Regions from separate parts of the uncultured Plantibacter sp. genome, predicted to be linked through region 1. Evidence: predicted binding sites of a transcription regulator. Region 1 holds the regulator's gene; the other holds the start of a gene.
The links. Region 1 encodes LexA, which represses DNA repair genes until DNA is damaged. Its sites were predicted from a motif close to TCGAACANNTGTTCGA; they were not measured.
Positions count from the first base shown of each region.

Region 1 (6,507 bases):
CAAGTGCGCCATGCTCCCATGGGTCGCGGCCGAGGAGGCCATCTCCCGCCTGCCGTGAGCGGCGCGCCACCTCCGCCCCGCCGATGGCCTGGTCAGGCGGGGCTGATCGCCGCCAGGGCTTCGAGGAACGCGGTCGTCTCCGCTTCGGTGCCCGCGGTGACCCGGAGGTGGTTCGGGATGCCGACGTCGCGGATGAGGATCCCCCGCGCGAAGAGCGCCTCGAACGCCGCGTGCGGATCGGCGACGCCGCCGAACAGGACGAAGTTGGATCCGCTCCGCTTCGGGTCGTAGCCGAGACGCGCGAGCTCGACGACGAGACGATCGCGCTGGGTCCGGATGTCGTCGACCATCGCCAGCATCTCGTCGGCGTGCCGCAGTGCGGCGGTCGCGGCCGCCTGCGTCAGGGCGCTCAGGTGATACGGGAGCCGGACGAGTCTCAGCGCGTCGACGACCGCGGGGTCGGCGGCGAGGTACCCGAGGCGGACCCCGGCGAAGGCGAAGGCCTTGCTCATCGTCCTGGAGACGATCAGGCGCGGACGCCCCTCCAGCAGGGTGAGCGCGCTCGCCTCGTCGTCGGGTGCGAACTCCGCGTACGCTTCGTCGACGATCACCATGCCCCGCGACGCCTCGTACACCGCGGTGACGGTCTCGAGCGACAACGGTGTCCCGGTGGGGTTGTTCGGCGAGCAGAGGAACACGAGGTCGGGATCCGCCTCGGCCACCTGACGCGCGGCGGTCTCGGGCGAGAGCTCGAACTCGGCGTCGCGCGTCGCGGGGATCCACCTGGTGCCGACGCCGGCGGCCAGGAGCGGATACATCGAGTACGTCGGCGTGAACCCGAGGAGCGATCGCCCGGGACCGCCGAAGGCCTGCAGGATGTGCTGCAGCACTTCGTTCGAGCCGTTCCCCGCCCAGATCTGCTCCGGGGTCACCCCGTGGCCCAGGTATCCCGCCAGCGCCTCCCGGAGTTCCGTGAACTCGCGATCGGGGTACCGGTTCACCGTGAGGACCGCCGACGCGAGCGAGGCGACGATGTCGTGCGCGACCGCTTCAGGGATGGGGTGCGTGTTCTCGTTGACGTTGAGCGCCACCGGCACCAGGGCCTGGGGAGCGCCGTACGGGCGCTGTCCTCGGAGGTCGTCGCGGATGGGGAGGTCGTCGAGAGCGGTCACCCCACAATGCTAGCCACTCCGACCAGCGCGCTCACTCCGCCTGGCGCTCCCGACGAAGGACCTCGTGGCGGGGGCTCGCCGGGTTCAACAGCGAGTGGCGTCGCCCGTAGGCGAAGTAGACGATGAGACCGATCACGAGCCAGACCCCGAACCGTAGCCAGGTCTCCCAGTGCAGCTGCAGGATCAGGAAGCCGGACGCCAGGACGCCGAACGCCGGGACGAACGGCATCAACGGCAACCGGAAGGAGCGGGGCTCATCCGGCTTCGTGTACCGGAACACGATCACCGACACGCAGACCACGATGAAGGCGGCCAGGATGCCGATGTTCGTGAGGTCGGCGACCTGCTTGATCGGGAACACACCGGCGAAGACGGCTGCCGCGCCGCCGGCGATCCAGGTCACCCGCTGCGGCACGCCTCGCCGGTCCGTGCGCGAGAACCATCGCGGCAGGAGACCGTCGCGACTCATCGAGAACCACACGCGGGTGACGCCCAACAGGAACGTCAGCATCACGGTGAGGATCGACAGGACGGCGAAGACGGAGATGATCGTCGCGACCACGGGCAGACCGACGCTCTGGAACGCCGATGCGAACCCGGCCGTGGGGTCGATGTCGGTGTAGTTCTGCATGCCGGTCAGGACGAGGGTGGCCGCGACGTACAGGAGCATCGCGATGATGAGGGAGAGGATGATCGCCTTCGGCATGTGCTTCTTGCCGTCCTTCGCCTCCTCGGCAGCCGTACTCATCGCGTCGTATCCGAAGACCGCGAAGAAGACCGTCGCGGCACCGGCGAACACCGGCCCGAAACCGCTCGGGAGGAACGGATCGTAGTTCTCTCCGTCGATGTAGAAGACACCGAGGCCGATGATGAACAGGATGAGCAGGACCTTGATCCCGACCGCGACGAGCTCGAATCGACCGAAGGCCTTCGTCCCGCGGCTCAGGATGAAGGTCACGAGGAGACAGACGAAGATGGCGGGGAGATTGACGAGGCCGCCCTTCCCCTCGTCGGCGGTCGAGGTCATCCAGTCCGGCATGTGGATGCCGATGCCGGACAGGAAGGCGTCGAAGTAGCCGGAGATCCCGATCGCGACCACCGCGACGATCGCGATGTACTCGAGCAACAGGTCCCAGCCGATGAACCAGCCGATGACCTCGCCGAGCGCCACATACCCGTAGGTGTAGGCGGACCCGGCTCTCGGGATCATGCCGGCGAACTCCGCGTACGACAACGCCGCGGCCGCGGAGGCGAGACCGGCGATCAGGAAGGAGAAGAGGACCGCCGGCCCGACAGCGGGCGAGGTCTCGCTCCCGTGAGCGACGAGTCCGGCGAGGGAGAAGATCCCCACCCCGATGATGCCACCGACCCCGATGGCCGTGAGTTGCCAGAGCCCGAGGCTCTTGAACAGCTTCGAACCGGAGGTCTCATCCTCGATCTCCGCGATCGGCTTCTTCCGCAGCAGCGAGCGGCTCCGATCGTCTGTACTCATGCTTACCTCCGACGATGCTGCGGGCGTCGTTGCACCGCGTCATCGACGATAGCTGAGAACCAGCGCGGAGAGACCCGCCGATTGTCGGCCTACTCGGCCGCGTACCGGTGCGGGATCGCCAGTCGCTGCCCCGGCTCGACACCGGCGGTGCTGAGCTGGTTGAGGTTCATGATCTCGGCGATGACGTCGCGCGGGTCGGCGTCGGGCGCGATGGACTCGGCCAGCTGCCAGAGCGACTCGCCCGGGTCGACCGTGATGTACGTGAACGTGGCTCCCGCCGCCGTGTTGGCCGCGGCACCGCCTGCGGAGAGTCCGACGACCGCGACGCCGATGACCAGCGGGATGGCGGCGAGCGTGGTGAAGACGACACGACCGCGCTTCGTCAGGCGGAGTCGGCGTGTAGACGGTGCGTCTGACGTCGGTACCTGCGCCGTCCGTGCGGGAAGCGCCCGGTGGGACCCGATCAGTGCTGCGCTCATGTCAACCCTCCAAGAGTGTGCTCATCGTGTGATGAGGACTCGTATCCGACACTCGGTCAGGAGTGCCGGATACGAACCTGTGTTCCGAATATATCTTCGATTGTTCGAATACTCAACCCTGTCTTCGTACCTGAGGCGCGCGGGATCGGCGACACGCTCGAACAGATGTTTGTCTGGACGAGCTGGTGCGGATACAGTTTCGAGTGTTGGAAGCAGTACACCACCACCCACCGACATCGGTCACCGACAGCCGATCAGGGCAGGAGCGAAGATGGCAGCGAACACGGCGGGCGACGGAGCCCGGGAGCGCCAGATCGGCGGCACCCGGCGACGGAAGAGCCTGAGCGACAAGCAGCTGGCGATCCTCGACGTCATCCAGCGTTCGGTCTCACAGCGCGGATATCCGCCGAGCATGCGCGAGATCGGCGACGCCGTCGGGCTCGCCTCCCTGTCGAGTGTCACGCACCAACTCGGACAGCTCGAACTCAGCGGATACCTCCGACGCGATCCCAACCGTCCCCGCGCCATCGAGGTGCTCATCGACCTGCCGAGCGCCGTCGAGGGCAGCGACCCCGACTCCGCTCCCCCGGTCGGCGACGCAGCCATGGTCCCGCTCGTCGGTCGCATCGCCGCCGGCATCCCGATCACGGCCGAGCAGCAGGTCGAGGAGATCTTCCCCCTGCCGCGTCAGCTGGTCGGCAAGGGCAGTCTGTTCATGCTGAAGGTCGTCGGCGACTCGATGGTCGACGCCGCGATCTGCGACGGCGACTGGGTCGTCATCCGCGAGCAGAAGACCGCCGAGAACGGCGAGATCGTCGCGGCCATGCTCGACGAGGAGGCGACCGTGAAGGTGTTCCGCCAGCGCGACGGCCACACCTGGCTGCTCCCCCGGAACTCGGCCTTCGAACCGATCCTCGGCGACCACGCCGAGGTCCTCGGCAAGGTCGTCGCCGTGCTCCGGACGGTCTGACCGACCGGACCACTCCGCGACACCGACGAGGGCCGGGACGATCCGTGGATCGTGCCGGCCCTCGTCCGTGCCGGACCGACGACGTCAGCCGGTCGCACCGACTCGTGCGCGGACGACGCGCGTGGCCTCGACGATGTTGGTGAGGGAGGCGACCGTCTCCTCGTACCCTCGCGTCTTGAGCCCGCAGTCCGGGTTCACCCAGACCTGGCGCTGCGGGATCCCCTCCAGCGCGATCTCGAGCAACGCGGTCACCTCCGCGACGCTCGGCACCCGAGGCGAGTGGATGTCGTAGACGCCCGGGCCGATGCCGTGGTCGAAACCACTCGCCCGAATGTCGGACACGACCTCCATCCGCGACCGAGCCGCCTCGATGCTCGTCACGTCGGCGTCCAGACGCCGGATCGCGTCGATCACCACCCCGAACTCCGAGTAACAGAGGTGGGTGTGGATCTGGGTCTCGGCGCGCACGCCCGCGGTCGCCAGCCGGAACGAACCGACCGACCAGTCGAGGTACCGCCCCTGGTCCGCCCGCCGGAGCGGGAGCAGCTCGCGGAGGGCGGGTTCGTCGACCTGGATGATGCGGATGCCGGCCCGCTCCAGGTCGGCGATCTCGTCACGCAGGGCGAGGGCGACCTGGTTCGCCGTCTCGGCGAGCGGTTGGTCGTCGCGCACGAACGACCACGCGAGGATCGTCACCGGGCCCGTGAGCATGCCCTTCACCGGCTTGGTGGTCAACGACTGCGTGTAGGCCGACCACTCGACCGTGATCGGCGCCGGTCGCGAGACGTCCCCCCACAGGATCGACGGACGGGTGCACCGTGAACCGTAGGACTGCACCCAGCCGTGCTCCGTCACGGCGAAGCCGTCGAGGTGTTCGGCGAAGTACTGGACCATGTCGTTGCGCTCGGGCTCGCCGTGGACGACGACGTCGATCCCCAGATCCTCCTGCAGCGCCACGACGCGCCCGATCTCCGCGCGCATCGTCGCGACGTAGGCCTCCTCGTCGAGTGTCCCTGCGACCCGCTGTGCGCGGGCGCGACGGATGTCCCCGGTCTGCGGGAACGAGCCGATCGTCGTCGTCGGGAGGAACGGCAGGCCGAGCGCCTGCTCCTGCGCCGTTGCGCGCTCCTGGTAGTCGTCCCGCGTGAAGTCCGCTGGCGCGAGCGCCGCCGTCCGTGCGCGGATGGTGGTATCGACGACCCCGGGCGCGGCCAGCCGATCGTCGAGCGCGGCCGACGCTGCCGTGAGCTCGGTCGCGATGGACGCACGCCCCCGGGTGAGGCCGCGTGCGAGGACCGCGATCTGATCCACCTTCTGGTCGGCGAAGGCGAGCCAGCTCCGGAGACGGGGGTCGAGCTTCGTCTCCACCGACACGTCGTGCGGGACGTGCAGGAGGGACGTCGAGGTGGACACCGCGAGCTGCGGGAAGCGCTCCGCCGCGCGCGCCAGGAGATCGGCCGCGGCTGCCAGGTCGCCGCGCCACACGTTGTGGCCGTCGATCACTCCCGCGACGACGGTCTTCGTGGCGAGTCCGGGTGACGAGTCCGGCAGGCCTCCTCGGACGAGGTCGACACCGACGGCCTCGACCCCCGAGTCGGCGAGCACCGGGAGGGCGTCGCCCAAGGCACCGTAGGGAGCCGCGACGAAGATCGCCGGGCGGTCCGACACGGCGGACAGGACGCTCGTCGATCGTTCGAGCGCCGCGAGGACCGTCGACCTCGGCACGTCGAACGTCTCCGACACCAGTGCGGGTTCGTCGAGCTGTACCCAGGGCGCGCCGGCAGCGGCGAGGCGCTGGAGGAGTTCCGCGTAGACGGGCAGCAACGCCTCCAGTCGATCGATCGGGGCGAATCCCGCTGAGGCCCCCTCGGCCGCCTTGGACAGCAGCAGGAACGTCACGGGGCCCACGATGACCGGCCGCGTCACGTACCCCTCGGCGAGGCCCTCGCGGAACTGCTCGATCACCCGGTCGTCGGAGAGCGCGAACGGCGTCGACTCGCCGATCTCCGGGACGAGGTAGTGGTAGTTCGAGTCGAACCACTTCGTCATCTCGAGCGGGGCGAGGTCGCCGGCGCCACGAGCGATCGTGAACGCCCCGGCGAGGTCGACCCGACCGTCGGCCCCGACGAGCGACGAGAAGCGCTCCGGGACGGCACCGACGGTGAGCGCGGCGTCCAGGACCTGGTCGTAGAACGAGAAGCTCTCGGGGATCGCGGCGTTCGTCGGGTCGAGGCCGAGCCCCGCGAGGCGGGCACGCGTGGCGGCGCGCAGCTCGGCGGCCGTCCGCTCGAGCGCCTCGGCGTCGATCCGGCCGGCCCAGAAGGACTCGACGGCGCGCTTCAACTCCCGGTTCGGCCCGATGCGCGGGTAGCCGAGGATGGTGCCGGCGGGGAA
Region 1 is NZ_CAUQHZ010000015.1:40,358-46,864, reverse strand. It holds gene sufU (Fe-S cluster assembly sulfur transfer protein SufU) at 1-58, shown strand, start outside; gene RWN05_RS15695 (histidinol-phosphate transaminase) at 93-1,172, opposite strand; gene RWN05_RS15690 (amino acid permease) at 1,204-2,664, opposite strand; gene RWN05_RS15685 (LysM peptidoglycan-binding domain-containing protein) at 2,754-3,143, opposite strand; gene lexA (transcriptional repressor LexA) at 3,415-4,113, shown strand; gene metE (5-methyltetrahydropteroyltriglutamate--homocysteine S-methyltransferase) at 4,198-6,507, opposite strand, start outside.

Region 2 (6,507 bases), on a different contig from region 1:
ATGCGACCCCGAGTGGTCCGTCGTAGGCGCCACCGCCGGGGACCGAATCGAGATGGCTCCCGGTGACCACCGCACCCGCCGTCGAACGGGACGGCACATGCCACCAGGCGCGGATGACCCCGTTCCCGTCGATGTCCACGTCGAGGCCACGGCGCTCGGCCTGACCGACGAACCACTCCCGCAGCTCGAGTTCGGCCGTGGAGTAGACGGGCCGCGAGTAGCCTCCCCGACGCGCATCCAGACCGATCCCCGCGATCTCGTCCAGGAGGGAGACCACGGTGTCGCGGTTCACCGGACCGCTGCCAGGCTCGGCCGGAACATCGCCGGCACAGTGTCTCGGCCCTCGACCAGCGCGAGGGCGTATTCGCCGATGAGCGGGGCGAACTTGGCACCGTGGCCGGAGCAGGGCGCCAGGACCGTGATCCCGTCGACCCGGTCGATGACGAAGTCCTCCGTCGGGGTGTTCGTGAACAGGCAGGTCGTCTCCGCATACGGTTCCGGGACGAGGCTCGGGAGGAACTCGCGGACGTAGGCGACGACCCGTCGGCGGTTCGCGTCGTCGACGACGCCGTCATGATCGGCGGCCGAGGGGATGCGCCTGCCGCCGTTGTACTCGGCGACCTTCTGTCCACGCCACTCGGCGTCGCGGCCTCCGGGGAGCCCGTAGACCTGCATCCGCGCGGACTTGTGGATGAAGGTGGGCCACACGGCTCCGGATCGTGCCGGGCCTTCCGCGTCGACGCCGATCCGGTCCCGATACGGGAAGTGATACGCCTGCTCCTGACGGACCTCGAGGGCCGGGAACGCGTCGAGGAACCCTCCCGGCAGCGCGAGGTCGCCGAGCAGGTCCGGAAGCCAGCCCCCGGCTGCGACCACCACCTGCTCCGCATCGAACGCCCTCCCCCCATACCCGAGCACCCGGTACCCGGTGGCAGTCCGCTCGACCCGCTCGACCGGCCAGTCGTTCAGGACCGTGGCTCCGGCGCGGACGGCGGATTCGAGCATCGCCATCACCGCCTGCTCCGCGTCGATCACGCCGGCTCCCGGATGCCACAGGGTGGGCGTGTCGAAGCCGATGTCCCAACGGGCACTGGCCTCGTCTCGGGAGAGCAGCTCATGATCGATGCCGTGCTCCGCCAGCACCGACGCGAGGTGCTCCGGGCGACGGGTCGTCCCGAAGTCGAGCGCACCCGTCCGCGTGATCAGTGGACGCCCGTACTCCAGGCCGAGCTCGTCCCACCCTGATGCCGCCGCGAGGACGAGACGGGTGTAGGACGCCTCCGGGTAGGCGTAGCGGAAGATCCGGGCCGATCCGTGGGACGATCCCCACTCGTTGGCCGGACGACTCCGCTCGAGGACGGTGACGTCCTGCCCGGCCTGGGCGAGGCGCCAGGCCGCCGCAGCACCGGCGAGCCCGGCTCCGACGACGATGACGCTGGTCATGCGCGTGCTTCCAGGTCTTCGTCCTCGTAGGCGCGCTCGGCGTGGGCGTGCTCGTCGATCCCGGCGACCTCGTGCTCCTCGGGGATCCGCAGACCGATGGTGATCTGGATGAGCTTCGCGATCACCCAGGTGACGATGAACGAGTAGGCGAGGACCGCGACGGTCGCGATCGTCTGCACGCCGAGCAGTTCGAACCCGCCGCCGTAGAGCAGACCGGAGCGTCCGTTCGGAGCCGCATCCGTCGCGAACACCCCGATGAGGAGCGTCCCGATGATGCCCCCGACGAGGTGGACCCCGACGACGTCGAGGGAGTCGTCGAACCCGAGCCGGAACTTCCACTCGATGGCGAGGCAGCAGACGACGCCCGCGATGGCCCCGATGATGATCGCACCGATGGGCGAGACGGCGCCGCAGGCGGGGGTGATCGCCACGAGGGCGGCGATGATCCCCGATGCGCTGCCGAGGCTCGTGACCGCTCCGTGGCGGAGTCGGTCGACGATGGACCAGCCGATGAGGCCGGCACAGGCCGCGACGGTGGTGTTGAGGAACACGACGCTCGCCGCATTGCCGGCTGCCAGCGCTGAACCGGCGTTGAAGCCGTACCAACCGATCCAGAGCAGTCCGGCGCCGACGAGGACGAGCGGGCGGTTGTGCGGACGGAGCTTGCCGCCCCAGTCCTTGCTCTTACCGAGTACCAAGGCCAGTGCGAGCGCCGCGACTCCGGCGTTCATGTGCACGGCCGTCCCACCGGCGAAGTCGACGGCACCGAGGGTGTTCGCGATCCATCCACCGGTCGCCGTGTCGTTCGAGAAGGCGAACACCCAGTGCGCGACCGGGAAGTACACGAGCGTCGCCCAGAGCCCGGCGAACAACAACCACGCGCCGTACTTCATGCGACCGGCGGCGGCACCGGCGACGAGTGCCGTCGTCACCCCCGCGAACAGCAGTTGGAACGCCGCGAAGAGTGCGAGCGGGATGCCGGCATCGGGGTCGTCGGCGAGTGCCTGGTCGAGCCCCGCGAACTCGAACGGGTTCCCGATGAGTCCGAGCCCGCCGACGGAGTCACCGAAGACGAGCGAGTACCCGAAGGCCACCCAGAGCAACGCGACGAGGCTGGCCCCGCCGAAGCACATGATCATCATGTTGAGGATGCGGCGGGACGAGACCATCCCGCCGTAGAACAGAGCCAGGGCCGGGATCATGAGGGCGACGAGCGCCGAGCTCGTCAGGATCCAGGCGACGTTTCCAGCGTCCACAAATCACTCCATCGTTCGAGGTGCACAGCGGCCGGGCGGCCACGGCGTCGGGTTCGGGCGGAACAGGTGTCGGTGCCGGTCGGCGGTCAGGCCAGGCCCGGGGCTTCCCAGAGGTTGAGCTTCGTGCCGATCCCCTGCTCGACGGCGTTCTCGTAGATCGTCTTCGCCCACGCGACGTCCTCGACGCCCATCCCTCCGACGCTGAAGAGCACCGGCTGCTCGGGGAACTCGCGCCCGACGGCGTTCCCGTCGAAGACGTCTCCGATGTTGACCACGCGGGACTCGTCGAGCTCGCCGGTCCCGATGAGGTCCTGCCAGTAGAGGCCGATCATCCCGAACGCGGTCTCGTGCGACGGCGCCGGGTACTCCTCGGCCCACGCCTCGTAGATCTTCTTCGCGTCCGCGATGAGGCGCGCCTTGCCGGAGAGGGTGTACTCCTTGTCCATGCGCAAGTTCGCGGGCAGGCTCAGGAAGGCGCCCGGCTTGATCCAGTCGCCGTCGATGAACGGGTAGTTCTCCGAGCCGACCAGGCCGGTGACGGCTTCGGAGACGATGTCCGAGTCGCGCACGGCGGCCTCGACCGTCTCGGCGATCTCGATCGTCGTGAACTGCGGGTAGTGCTCGCGGACGTAGTCGGCGAACGCCTCGGACGTCGACCGTCGGCGCCCGTGGATGCGGATGGTGTCGAGCGAGGGACGGGCGGTGGTCATGGCGTGCAGGGCGCTCTTGTTCATGGCGCCGGGCCCGATGATGCCGAGTGACTTCGCGTCCACCGGTGCCAGGAGCTTCGCGGCGGCTCCCGGCACGGCAGCGGTACGGTAGGCGCTCTCGAGGTTGCCGGACATGATCGCGTAGGGCGCGCCGGTCTCCTTGTCGTTGAGCACGATGAGGTGGATGGAGCGCGGGAGGCCCCGCTCGCGGTTGTCGACGTTCGACCCATACCACTTGACACCGGCGGTGTCGAAGCGTCCGCCGAGGTAGGCGGGCATCGCCATGAACCGGCGGTCGGCGGCGTCGAGCGGCATGCCGGGGAACGGTGAGGTGGTGGGGAACCCGATCGGTGCTCCGTGCGAGTTGGCGGTCGGGCCGGCCATCCGGTAGTCACCCTTCGCGACGAGCACCAACACCTCCTCCATGACCTCCATGCAGTGGGCCATGTCCTTCATGCCGGCGGCGATGACCTCCGGTTCGCTCAGGTAGAGCATGTCGATCCGGGTGTTCGGGGAAGCGTCTGCGGTCACGGGTGGTCCTCCAGGTCGGGGTGTGTGGTCCTCAGCGAACACGGTCGCGATCGTCCTGGTCAAATACCGATTCGAACCTCGATTGAGAGCGTTTCGCTCGCAATCTGGACGAAACAGCGCGGTAATACGAGGGTCGTATCGTCGATGGGATGGAGCTCCGCCAGCTGCGCTACTTCCTCGCCGTCGCCGAGGAGCTCCATTTCGGTCGTGCCGCCCGACGGCTGCACATGTCGCAGCCACCGCTGAGCGTCCAGGTCGCACGACTCGAGCAGGAGGTCGGCACCGCGCTGTTCGACCGTTCGACGAGGCGGGTGGCGCTGACCGCCGCCGGACGACACCTCCAGGCGCGGGCGCGACACATCGTCGAGGAGCTCGACACGGTCCGGAGTGAGATGCGCGACTTCGTCGACGGTCTCGCCGGGGAGCTCACCGCAGGGTTCGTGAGTTCGGCCAACTACACGGTCCTCCCCGGCGTCGTGCAGCTGTTCCGGGCGAGCCGCCCCGGGGTGACGCTGCGCCTGGTGCCGTTGACCTCAGGAGAGCAGTTCGACCGGCTCCGCGACGGCACCCTCGACGTCGGGATCGTCCGTGATGAGGTCCCGCAGACGCCATCCGACAGCTCCCCCGCGCTCACGACCGAGGTCGTCTTCGAGGAGCGTCTCGTGGCGTGCCTCCCGGTCGGTCACCCGTTGGCAGGGCGACCCGAGGTCACCGCGGAGGAGCTCTTGGAGGTCCCGATGATCTCCTACCCGCGGGCGCTCATGCCGGGATTCGTGGACCGCGTCGCGGAGGTCCTCGGCACGTCGAGTCGGACGCAGGTGGTCGAGGAGGTCGTCCATCAGGAGACCGCCCTCGGGTTCGTCGCGGCCGGCGTCGGTACGACGATCCTGCCCGAGTCGGTGCGGCAGCTGGTGCCGCCGTCGATCGTCGTCGTGCCGCTCGCCGGGTCGCCGACGACACGCCTGCTGGCCGCTCGTCAGGAACGAGTGGACGAGAGCCCGGTCCACGACGCGTTCATCGCCTGTCTCCGCGACGCGGCCGCACAGCTCGGGTGAAGGCCCACTCGAACACCGCGCGTCCGCTTCCCGTCTCGACGGCGTAGCCCCGGTGTTCCTGTCCGACATGGACAAACGAGTCGACCCTGTCCAAGCTGGAACCGATGACCGACACCCGCGACGACTTCACCATCCGACGAGCCACTCCGGACGACGTCCCCCTCCTGCAAGCGTGGAGCTGCGACGAACCCGTCGCCTGGATCGACCCGGAACGGCTGACCGCCGAACTCGCGAGTCGGAACTGTCGACCGGAGTGGTCGTGGATCGCCGAGCAGGACGGTCGCCCGATGGCACGAGCACTCTGGTGGGGCCAGGCGGATGCGAACCGGCCCGCCACGCTCGACTGCCTCACCACCACGGTCGAAGTCGCGGAGCCCGAACGTGTCGGCGCTGCGCTCATCCGCGCCGGACTGGACGCCTTCGGCGCGGGACCGGCACTGGAGTTCAACGTCGACGTCTCCCCTGCCTGGGCCGATGACGCTGCGAGCGTGGAGGCGGTGCGGTGGCGCCACGAGCCTGCACGCGCCGGTGGGTTCTCGCGCACGACCGAGCGGGTCAGTTTCGCGAGGTCCACCTCCGATCCGGTGCCGGCACGATCGCAGCGCCTTCGTTTCGTCGCCGCCCCGGACGACGCGTTCCACGAGCTGTTCGCCCTGGTCGCGACCGGCACCCTCGATGCGCACACGCAGGACATGGTCGCGCGCGAAGGACTCGAGGCGCTCGCGGACGACGATCTAGCGTTCTACCGATCGCTCCCCGGCGAACGGGATGCCTGGCGGGTCGCAGAGCTGCTCAACGGGACGATCGTGGGATTCATCATCCCGACGAGGACGGCGTACGACGCGAGCATCAGTTACCTGGGCGTGCTCCCCGAGCATCGCGGACACGGTTACGTGCACGACCTCTTGGAGGAGATGGTCCACGTGCACCACGGGTCGGGACAGGACCGGATCGTCGGCACCACGGATGCCGCGAACACGCCGATGCGTGGCGCGTTCGAACGAGCCGGTTTCTCGGTCGCGCGCGTTCGGATCGTGCACGAGCAGTAGGTTCGCCCCGGGCTCGGTTCCGACCGTCTCAGTTGAGCACCGCGACACGGTCGACCGCCGCGCTCGTCAGACCCGCGACGACTGCAGCACGCGGACGACCCCGGAGCAGACCGCGAGCCAGATGATCAGCTGCAAGACCGCAGCGACGAGGAGCGGCAGCACGAACGATCCGCCTTCGGCGGAGGACAGCCAGACCATCACGACGACGGTTGCGGCGATCCCTGCGCCCGAGACCGCCAGGAAGAGGGCGCGCAACGCCACTGCCTCCCGACGGTCGACGGTGTCCTCCGCTCCGGTCGGCGCTTCCTGCGGGTCGGTGGTCTGCGGCGTCACCTCGGACCACGCGGAGACGGCGCGGATGATGCGGTTCTCGGAGACCTGCAGCCCGAGCAGGATGACGACGCTCGTCAGCGCGACCGCGAACCCGATGAGGACCACGGAGCCGAAGAACGCCCCGCTCTCC
Region 2 is NZ_CAUQHZ010000002.1:241,682-248,188, reverse strand. It holds gene RWN05_RS04880 (allantoate amidohydrolase) at 1-292, opposite strand, end outside; gene RWN05_RS04875 (FAD-dependent oxidoreductase) at 289-1,443, opposite strand; gene RWN05_RS04870 (ammonium transporter) at 1,440-2,699, opposite strand; gene RWN05_RS04865 (tyramine oxidase subunit B) at 2,786-3,940, opposite strand; gene RWN05_RS04860 (LysR family transcriptional regulator) at 4,090-4,995, shown strand; gene RWN05_RS04855 (GNAT family N-acetyltransferase) at 5,100-6,044, shown strand; gene RWN05_RS04850 (hypothetical protein) at 6,111-6,507, opposite strand, start outside.
Region 2: RWN05_RS04865 (tyramine oxidase subunit B) is a predicted target of LexA. The motif match lies at 4,000-4,015, and genes of this name have one in related genera.